Regions from separate parts of the Arthrobacter globiformis genome, predicted to be linked through region 1. Evidence: riboswitches for the same ligand, from Rfam matches in the RefSeq annotation. Region 1 holds a riboswitch; each other region holds the start of a gene.

Region 1 (3,264 bases):
AGACCACCACGTCCGCGCCGAGGTCTCCGCAGCGCTGCAGCAGCGGGGTGGCGAAGACGTTGTCCGCCACAACCTTGGCGCCGGCGGCGTGGGCGAGTTCGCTGACCGCCGCGATGTCCACGATTTCCTGCATGGGATTGGACGGGGATTCGAAGAAGACGGCCGTGGTGGGCACAGAGAGGGCCGCGCGCCACTGCTCGAGGTCCGGACCGTCCACGAACACCGTCTCCACACCCCAGCGCGGCAGGATTTCGTTGAGGATCACGAAGCAGGAGCCGAACAAGGAACGACTGGCGACCACCCGGTCCCCGGCCCCGAGCAGGGCGCCCAGGGCGGTGAACACGGCGGACATTCCGGACGCCGTCGCAAAGCACGCCTCAGTGCCTTCGAGGAGGCGGAGCCGTTCCTGGAAGGTGGCCACCGACGGGTTGCCGTAGCGCGAGTAGACGAAGCGTTCGTCCTCGCCGGTGAAGGCGCGCTCCGCGGCTGCGGCGGACTCGTAGACAAACCCGGAGTTCAGGAAGACGGGCTCGGTGGTCTCTTGGAAATTGGTGCGGTCAAGCCCGCCGCGGACGGCCTGGGTGTCGGGGCTCCAGCCGGCGGCGTCGTGATTAAAGGTCAACTTAGTTCTTTCCCAGGTTGGTCGGCAGGCCGCGGTTCTTCCAGCCGTTCACGGTGCGCTCACCGTAGCGGTCGGGTTCGCCCTCGAAGCCTTCGAGCACGTTGTAGGCGGTGAAACCCGCCTGGGTGGCGGCTATTGCCGCCGCGATGGAGCGCTGGCCGGAGCGGCACAGGAAAATCAGCTCCACGCCGGTGTCCTCCGGCGCCTGCTGCTTCAGCTGCTCGACGAAGTCGGGGTTGGGAATGCCGCCGGGGAAGGTCCACTGAATGAACAGGGGATCGTTGTCCGTCGCCTTTGTGTCCGGAACGCCGATGTGCGCCCATTCGCCCTCGGTGCGGACATCCACCAGGATGGCGCCCTCTTCGAGCTTGGCCCAGGCGTCCTGCGGGGTGAGGTCTCCGGCGTAGCTCATGCGTGGCCCTCGTAAGCTTCTTCGGCGAGGTCCTCGTCGGAGTCCAGCCGGTCCACGGCGGTGGCCACGGCGGCGTCAGCGGTGGCGATGGCGGCGGGCAGGATCAGGGCCTGGGCCACGATGACGGCGGTGCCGTTGAAGGTGGCGGCAGGGCTGCCGTGCAGCACGTACCCCTCGGCGAGGGCGGCCGAGATGCGCTCACAGAACGCACGGTCGTCCGGGCCCGTTATCAGGCGGTAAAACAGCTTTTCCTCGGGTTTATCCTGCTGGGATGGCAGCGTTGCAACGGCGGGGGCGTCTGACACGACGGATCTCCTTTTCTCACGCTTGCAGCTCGAAGTGGTCGATATGCCGAGTATTCACCTGAGGCACCCCGCCGTGGAAGGAGGGTTGCCGACCGGCCAGTCAGGGCTTAGTGCCGGTACTCATTACTCCCCAAAAACGTAACACTGACGACGGCGGCGCGCACCGCCGCCGTCGTCATCTTCCGTAACGCATCAAACAGCAACGGGTGGGGAGGGTCACTTGCGGCCCAATCGGGGCTGCGGAAGCGGCCGTGAGTGACCCCGCGTTGCGGTTACAAAGCAGGTGGCCGGGAGGATAATGACGGAAGATGAACCGCCGTAACGCCGGATGAAACCAGGCCGCAGTGAATGATTCGACCCCGAATACAGTGACTCCCATGCTGCACTTTGGATGGTTTGTGGGCCACGGCTTCGGGGTCCAGGGCTGGGGGACACCCGGCTACGGAATCGGCTATGACTGGAGGAAGCCCGCCCCCTACCAGCATGCGGTCCGTGAGTTTGAGCGGGCGGGACTGGACCTGTTCATCATCGAGGACTCCCTCACCGTCCCCGACACCTACGGCGGCAGCGCGGAGGTCTCGCTGGCGCAGGCATCCTTTGCACCGAAGCACGATCCGCTGGCACTGGTGCCGTACCTGCTCGCCGCCACGGAGCACATGGGCATTGTGCCCACCATCAGCGCCTCCTTCTACCCGCCGTTCACCGCGGCCCGGCTGCTGGCCACGCTGCAGCACTTCTCCAACGGGCAGCTGGGCTGGAACGTGGTGACCTCCGGCAGCGATCTTGCCGCACAGAACTACGGACTGGACCAGCAGATTGAGCACGACCTCCGCTACGAGAAGGCCGAGGAGTTCGTGGACGTCGTGCGCAAGCTCTGGCGCAGCTGGGAACCGGACGCCATCCTGGAGGACACCCGGGCAGGGATCTTCGCGGACCACACCAAGGTCCGGCCGATCCACCACGTGGGGGAGTTCTTCAGGGTCCGGGGACCGCTGAACACGGCCCCGCTGCCGGAGGAGCCGGTGCTGGTGCAGGCGGGGGCGTCCCCGCGGGGCAAGGCTTTCGCCGGTGCGAACGCGGATGTTGCGATCGCCCTAGCCCGCGGCGCCGACGGCATGAAGGCGTACCGGGACTCCATCCGCGCCGAGGCCGCCGCGGCCGGCCGGAACCCCGACGACGTCAAGGTGCTGTTCGTCCTCAAACCCACCGTCACCGGTTCCAGGGCCGAAGCGGAGGAGCTGCGGGCCGCGCGCCGGGAGCTGACCCAGCGGGACATCGACAGCCAGCTCAACTCAATCTCCTACCTGTCCGTCATCGACTTCAAGCAGTTCGACCTGGACGCGCCGCTCCCGCAGCTAAGCACCAACAGCAACCAGGGCACCTTGGAGCACTTCTCCAAGGCCGCGCCGCCGGGTTCCACGCTGCGGCAGATCCTGCAGGCACGGAGCGGCGGGGCCGGCGACAGCATCATCGGCACGGCCGAGGAGATCGCCGACTACTTCGAGGAAACCGGAGCTGCAGTGGGCGGAGACGGGTTCCTCTTCTCCGGCTTCGTCGACCCGGCGACCATTCACGGGGTGCTGGACAGGCTGGCGCCGGTGCTCCGCAGGCGGGGGCTGCTGCGGACGAGCTACGGCGATGGCGGCTTCCGCCGGAACCTGCTGGACTTCTAACGCCATGGCCGGGGCTGGTGCAATGGCAGGGACCGGGGGACACGACGGACTGATGCCGGGGGTCGGGCGCGGCACGTTCCTGATCGGGACGGCCCACATCCGTGCCGACGACGTGGCTGCCGCGGCGGCCGATCCCGCAGTGGAGGTGGTCCTCAGCGCCGACGCCCTCGAGCTCGTGGGCCTGTCCCGCGAGGTGGTGCAGGCGGCCATCGATTCCGGCCACCGGGTCTACGGCCTGAACACCCTGCTCGG
Region 2 (3,264 bases), 3.2 Mb from region 1:
CAGCGACTGGGCCGGAAAGTACAGCCGGTCCGACTCCACTGCGGCAACGAAGAAGTCGGCGGTGGTCCGGGCGAGGGTCTCCTTGAGCGTCCCCCGCCCGCGGGTGACGTCATGGCTCATGAGTGCTTCCGTCAGGGCGATGTAGCTGTTGGCGTCGAAGCGCCGGACCAGCTTGTTGCCCTGGTGGTCGAGGTAGCTCTCCACCTGGTAGCGGCCGCGGCCCGCCAGGGCATCAGCCTGCAGCGGCTCTTCAGCGGCCTGGGCGTTCCTGCCGAAACGGAAATCGAGTTCATAGGCAGACCTGTAGGTGATGTGTGCAATCCGCCGTGCGAGCGCCAGGCCATCCGCGGGCTCCGGTCCGCCGTAGTAGTCACCGCCGTTGAAGTGGCGGTCCTGCCGGATGGCAAGCGTCTGCGCCTGGGCGAAGGCGATTTGTTCGGCCGTGCTCCTGGCGCCGACGGAGATGACACCGCAGCGGCGCACCCGCTCCGGGAAAGTGACTGCCCATTCGAGGGCGCGTGCCCCGCCCATGGAGCCGCCCACCACGGCGTGCCAGCTGCTGATGCCGACCCGGTCAGCCAGCCGCGCCTCGGCCACGGTGGAGTCCCTCAGCGTCACCAGCGGAAAGCGTGAACCCCAGGGCTTGCCGTCCGGAGCGGCCGACGACGGCCCGGTGGACCCGTAGCAGCCGCCCAGGATGTTGATGGAGATGACGAAGAACCTGTCGGTGTCCGCCGGCGCACCCGGCCCGGCGAGCTGTTCCCACCAGCCTTCTTCAGTCCCCGCGCCGCCCCGGGTCACGTGCGTGTCCCCGGTGAGGGCATGCTGAACGAGGATGGCGTTGGAGCCGTCCTCGTTGAGCGTTCCCCAGGTTTCGTAGGCCAGGGTCACGTCCGGCAGGAATCCCCCGGCCTCAAGTTCCAGGCTGCCGATGTTGAGGTGCTGGACAGAGCCGTCGGGAACTCGGCCATCGGGGATACGGCCGTCGGGAACAGTGCCGTCCGAAACGGTGCCGCCCGCAGCCGTGCCTTGCGGAGCCTTGCTGGCCGGAACGTCGGTGCTGACAGAAATCGTCATAGGTAAACCTCTTCTACGCGCTTGCCCGCCGGCAGCTGTCCGGCAGGCCAGGTCCTCACCCGGGGCACCCCACCGCGGAAGGAGGGTTGCCGGCCAGCAAGCCGGGGCTGTCGCTGGCACTCATGACCTGTTGCAAGTTTACGAAATAGTCGGACGGCTGCGCGAAGAATGTGACGGCTGTGTGACTCCCGGCCCCCTCACGGGACGGGAGTCACACCGGTAGCGCGGGAAAGTCATGCGCCTTTTGCCGCGCGGGAGCCGGCGTCGTGGTCGGCCAGGATGTCATTGATGTGCTCCGGGCCCACAGACAGCCGGACGTGGCCGGGGCAAACCCGGCCACGTCCGGCTGCTCCGGCGTGAGCTGGCTGTGCGTGGTCGACGCCGGGTGGATGACCAGGGAGCGGACGTCGCCAATGTGTGATGGCGTGCGTTTCTTCACCCGGGGCACCCCACCGCGGTTGAAGGGTTGCGGCCAGCGAGCCGGGGCTTTGTTCGTTGGCACTCATGACCTGCGATCAGCGCAGGAATGGGACTGTTACGCGCACAGCTTTGTGACGAACTTCTTCAAAGTATGGGCTTTTCGCGAGGTTAGGCAACCCTTAGCTGAGAGCCCCGTCACAAAGTGCCAAGATGAGGGCATGCGCATGGATCACGTCTCTTACGCCTGTGAACACGATGGCCTCGCGGCCACCACCGAACGTATCTCCTCTGCCCTCGGCGTCGAAGCCGTAAAGGGCGGAGTGCACCCCCGGTTTGGGACCCGGAACATGATTATTCCCTTGGCCGGACACAAATACCTTGAGGTCGTTGAGGTCCTGGACCACCCGGCGTCGGACAAGGCGCCGTTTGGCCAGGCCGTCCGGGCCCGGTCCGCGGCGGGCGGCGGCTGGATGGGCTGGTGCGTCGAAGTTGATGACCTAGCCCCCTTCGAGGAACGCCTGGGCCGCTCCGCAGTCAACGGCAACCGCAAGTTCCCCGACGGCCGGGAGCTTGTCTGGAAGCAGATCGGCATCCTGGGCCTGATCGCGGACCCGCAGGTCCCCTACATGCTGAAGTGGGAGGGTGATGCGGAACTGCACCCGTCCAACGCCTATGACAGCAATGTGAAGATGTCCAGCCTCACGATCGCGGGCTCTGCCGAGCGCGTGACCGAGTGGCTCGGCGAGCCCGTCGAAAGGCCGCTGGAGGACGTCGCCGTGAACTGGGTCGCCCCGCACGGAACCCCGGGCATCCTCTCGGTCACGTTCGAAACCGCAGCGGGCGCCGTCACCATCTGACGCACTTTCTGCCCTTCACTTCGGCCGCCATCAGCGGGTGCCAATGACGTCACCCGCCGATGGCGGCCGAATCACTTTTAAGGGCCGGCGCTGGCCCGGCACATCGGCCTTGCCGAATGGCTGATCCCTACCCCAGGCCGACTACCCCAGGCCGACCGCTTTGCCGAACAGGCTGAACCCGACGAACGCGACGATGTCCAGCAGGGCGTGCGCAATGACGAGCGGCATCACCCGGCGGGTCCTGGTGTAGATCCAGGCGAAGACCACGCCCATGATGGCGTTTCCGATGAAGGGTCCGAAGCCCTGGTACAGGTGGTAGCTGCCACGGAGCATTGAGGACACAAAGATCGCCAGGGGCACGGACCAGCCGAATTTGCCGAACCGGTCTAGAAGGTAGCCCACCACAATGACTTCCTCCACGATCGCGTGGCGCAGGGCGGACAGTATCAGCACTGGCACCGTCCACCAGTAGGCGTCCAGACCGCTGGGGATGATCGCGGTCGTGATGCCCAGGGCACGTCCGGCGGCGTAGAGGCCGAGCGAGGGGATCCCGATCAGGGCGGCCAGCCCGAGCCCCTGCAGCAGGTCCTTGCCCGGCCGGGCAAAGTTGAATCCCAGCTTCCGGAACGCGGAACCGGCGTCGTGCCCTGACCCCGGTTTCGCCTGGCGCTGGTCGGTCAGGAAGAAGATCACCAGCAGGACCGGCACCAGGGCAAAGATGATGTCCAGCAGCTGGTAGGTCAGGTCGAAGTACTCGCGGGTGCTTTGCGACCTGTTCAGCGTGGAGGTCCCCTGTGCCAGCGGTGCCCGGCTCATTTTGTCCAGCAGCTGCACCACGGAGTAGACGGCGGACTGGCCGAGCGAGAGACCAAGGACAATCCAGACTTCGAACCGCAGCCGACGGCGGGAG
Region 3 (3,264 bases), 1.3 Mb from region 1:
GCCCCACCGGAGTAGCAAGACTCGCGTCCCTGCGCCGCCTGCTCGGCACCGACCCCCGCATGGAGGCCCAGGAAACCAAGGAACTCGGCAGCGTCGGTTAGCCTTCCCGGGCGCAGCCCGGCGGCTGCCTCCCCGCCCAGCCGGACCTTTGAGGGTAGTTTGGAACCATGACCCAACCTGCTTCAACGTACAACGATGACCTGCGTCTGGCCCATGTGCTGGCCGATTCCGTGGACGACCAGACCATGAGCCGGTTCAAGGCGCTGGACCTCAAGATCGAGACGAAGCCAGATCTGACGCCGGTCACCGATGCGGACAAGGCCGCCGAGGAGTCCATCCGCGGCCAGCTGTCCCGTTCCCGTCCCCGTGACGCCGTGCTCGGTGAGGAGTTCGGAAGTTCCGGCCACGGCTCCCGCCGCTGGATCATCGACCCCATCGACGGCACCAAGAACTTTGTCCGCGGGGTGCCGGTGTGGGCCACGCTAATCGCCCTCGTCGATGAAGGCGAACCCGTGGTCGGCGTGGTCAGCGCCCCTGCGCTGGGCAAGCGCTGGTGGGCGGCCAAGGGCGCCGGTGCCTACTCGGGCCGTTCCCTGGCCGCCGCCACGCGGCTCAAGGTATCCAACGTGTCCAGCCTCGCCGACGCCTCGCTGTCCTACTCCAGCCTCGGTGGCTGGAAAGACCGCGGAAACCTCGATGAGTTCCTCCAGCTCACCGAGGAAGTTTGGCGCACCCGGGCCTTTGGCGATTTCTGGTCCTACTGCATGGTGGCCGAAGGAGCCGTGGACATCGCCTGCGAACCCGAACTGAACCTGTACGACATGGCGGCGCTGGTGCCGATCGTGACGGAGGCAGGCGGCCGTTTCACCTCCCTGGAAGGCACCGACGGCCCGTTCGGCGGCAATGCGCTGGCGACCAATTCGATCCTGCACTCGGAAGTCCTGAAGCGCCTGAACCCGCAGCTGGACGATTTGCTCTAGTTTTGCTCCCACCTTGCCCGGTGCCCTTTGCGCTGAATATTACGACGGCGGACGCCCCCTTTTGCGGGCGTTCGCCGTCGTTTCTTCGGCCTGAAGTCCGATAGCAGGGCTGCGTAATAATCCGCTTAACATTCCGAACCGGCTTTTTCATCGCCCGTCCGGATGTCCTAGTCTCGTAACAGGTCACGAGTGCCAGCGCTAAACCCCGGTTAGCTGGCCGGCAACCCTCCATTCGCGGTGGGGTGCCCCGGGTGACGACCAGGCCGATCCGGAACGGACCCGGCAAGCGCGGATCCCCGTCACACGGGGTCCTTTCTCAGTGAGGTCCCATGACGACTGCAACCATTTCTTCCACCACCGACTCAGGCGTGCTGGACGGCCGATTTGCCGCCGCGGGCCGTCCCTTGGCTGCCGTCACCGGCGCAGAAATCCAGGCTCCACTGATCCAGGGCGGCCACGTCCGCTACGCCAACCTCGATTACGGCGCCTCCGCGCCTGCGCTGTCGGTGGTTTCTGCGTACCTCAACGAGATCCTGCCGTACTACGCGAGCGTGCACCGCGGCGCCGGCTACGCCTCGCAGATCAGCACCTCCGTGTACGAGAACTCGCGGAACATCGTGCGGGAGTTCGTGGGCGGCCGCGTCGATGACGCCGTCATCTTCACCCGGAACACCACCGACTCCCTCAACCTCCTGGCCGGCTGCCTGCCGGTGGAGGACCACCACCACACCGGTGAAGTGCTGTACCTGGACATCGAGCACCACGCCAACCTGCTGCCTTGGCAGGGAGTGCCGCACCGCAGCGTGGTGGCCTCGGAAACGCTCGAGGCCACCATCAGCAGCCTGCGTGCCGAACTGGAGCAAGGCGATGTCAGCCTCCTTGCGGTGACCGGCGCCTCCAACGTCACCGGCGAAATCCTTCCGATCCGGCGCCTCGCTGCGCTGGCCCATGAATTCGGCGCCCGGATCGTGGTGGACGCCGCGCAGCTCGCGCCGCACCGCCGCGTCAACATCGCCGCGGACGACGTCGACTACCTCGCCTTCTCCGGCCACAAGCTTTACGCCCCCTTCGGCGCCGGCGTCCTAATCGGCCGCCCTGACTGGCTCGACGCCGGCACCCCCCACCTCGCCGGCGGCGGAGCCGTCAGCGAGGCCAGGCTCGACGGCGTCAGCTGGGCCACCGGCCCCGCCCGCCACGAGGGCGGCTCACCGAACGTGCTCGGCGCAGCCACCCTGGCCCGGGCAACCCAGGTCATCGCAGCCCTTGATCCGCAGGGCTGGCACGCCCATGAGGCCGCCATCCGGTCCTTCCTCGTCGAGGGGCTGGGCAAGATCGACGGCATCACCGTCCACCAGATCTTCGCGGACAGTAACCCGGACGACGCCATCGGTGTGGTCAACTTCTCGGTCGAGGGTTACGACGCCGGCCTGGTGGCCGCCTACCTGTCGGCCGAACACGGCGTGGGCCTGCGCGACGGCCGTTTCTGCGCCCACCCGCTGCTGAAGCGCCTCGGCCTGCCGTCCGGATCCTTGCGCGCCAGCTTCGGCGTGGGATCACGGCTCGAGGACGCCCAGCGGCTGCTCGCCGGCCTCGAGGAACTCCACCGCTCCGGCCTCGGCTGGGACTACGTGGTGGACGCCGGACGCTGGGTCCCGGCGAACGACACCCGCACCTACCCGGAGTGGGCACCCAACACCCCCGGCACTGCGGGCGCCGCACCCTGCGCGCAGGACTAATCGCCACCCGGGACTAAGACGCCACCCCCGCCTGCCACGGCAGCGGTCCCCGTGCGGTAAATTCGAAAGGTAATTTTCGACGTCGGGCTAAGGAGACTGTGCGTGGCACGGGGCGGTCCCAAACTTCATCACGGGCGGCGGCAGGAGCTTGGGCAGAGCTTCCAGGACGGAGGCGAGCACTACCACCGCGTTCGTCCCGGCTACCCTGGTGATTCCGCGGACTGGCTCATCCCCCCGGGGACCCTTACCGCCGCCGACATCGGCGCCGGAACCGGTAAATTCACCGCACTGCTCGTGGAACGCGGGCTGAGCGTCAGCGGGGTGGATCCTTCCGTGGACATGCTGGAGCAGCTCAGCGGCGCCTACCCCGGGGTTCAAGCTCTGGAAGGGACCGCGGAGGCAACCGGACTGCCCGAGGCGGCGTTCGACGTCGTCAGCGTTGCCCAGGCATGGCACTGGTGCGATCCGCTGCGGGCCAGCACCGAGATTTCCCGGATCCTCAAGCCCCACGGGGTGCTGGGCCTGATCTGGAACCAGCTGGACACATC

The links. A riboswitch is a leader RNA that binds a small molecule or an ion and turns the genes downstream of it on or off. The one in region 1 is predicted to bind S-adenosylmethionine.
Region 2: another riboswitch for S-adenosylmethionine. It lies ahead of QFZ33_RS08460 (PLP-dependent transferase); the one in region 1 lies ahead of QFZ33_RS23530 (DUF1737 domain-containing protein).
Region 3: another riboswitch for S-adenosylmethionine. It lies ahead of QFZ33_RS17450 (aminotransferase class V-fold PLP-dependent enzyme); the one in region 1 lies ahead of QFZ33_RS23530 (DUF1737 domain-containing protein).

The regions. Positions count from the first base shown of each region.
Region 1 covers NZ_JAUSXI010000001.1:5,034,890-5,038,153, reverse strand. Annotated here, with positions in the region: gene QFZ33_RS23540 (O-succinylhomoserine sulfhydrylase) at 1-622, opposite strand, end outside; gene QFZ33_RS23535 (rhodanese-like domain-containing protein) at 624-1,034, opposite strand; gene QFZ33_RS23530 (DUF1737 domain-containing protein) at 1,031-1,339, opposite strand; SAM riboswitch class IV at 1,353-1,467, opposite strand; gene QFZ33_RS23525 (NtaA/DmoA family FMN-dependent monooxygenase) at 1,717-3,012, shown strand; gene QFZ33_RS23520 (aromatic amino acid ammonia-lyase) at 3,035-3,264, shown strand, end outside.
Region 2 covers NZ_JAUSXI010000001.1:1,858,856-1,862,119, reverse strand. Annotated here, with positions in the region: gene metX (homoserine O-acetyltransferase MetX) at 1-1,077, opposite strand, end outside; SAM riboswitch class IV at 1,090-1,205, opposite strand; partial or broken gene QFZ33_RS08460 (PLP-dependent transferase) at 1,311-1,498, opposite strand; SAM riboswitch class IV at 1,510-1,585, opposite strand; gene QFZ33_RS08455 (VOC family protein) at 1,716-2,354, shown strand; gene QFZ33_RS08450 (CPBP family intramembrane glutamic endopeptidase) at 2,496-3,264, opposite strand, start outside.
Region 3 covers NZ_JAUSXI010000001.1:3,756,920-3,760,183, forward strand. Annotated here, with positions in the region: gene rsgA (ribosome small subunit-dependent GTPase A) at 1-101, shown strand, start outside; gene hisN (histidinol-phosphatase) at 168-980, shown strand; SAM riboswitch class IV at 1,162-1,275, shown strand; gene QFZ33_RS17450 (aminotransferase class V-fold PLP-dependent enzyme) at 1,310-2,716, shown strand; gene QFZ33_RS17455 (class I SAM-dependent methyltransferase) at 2,819-3,264, shown strand, end outside.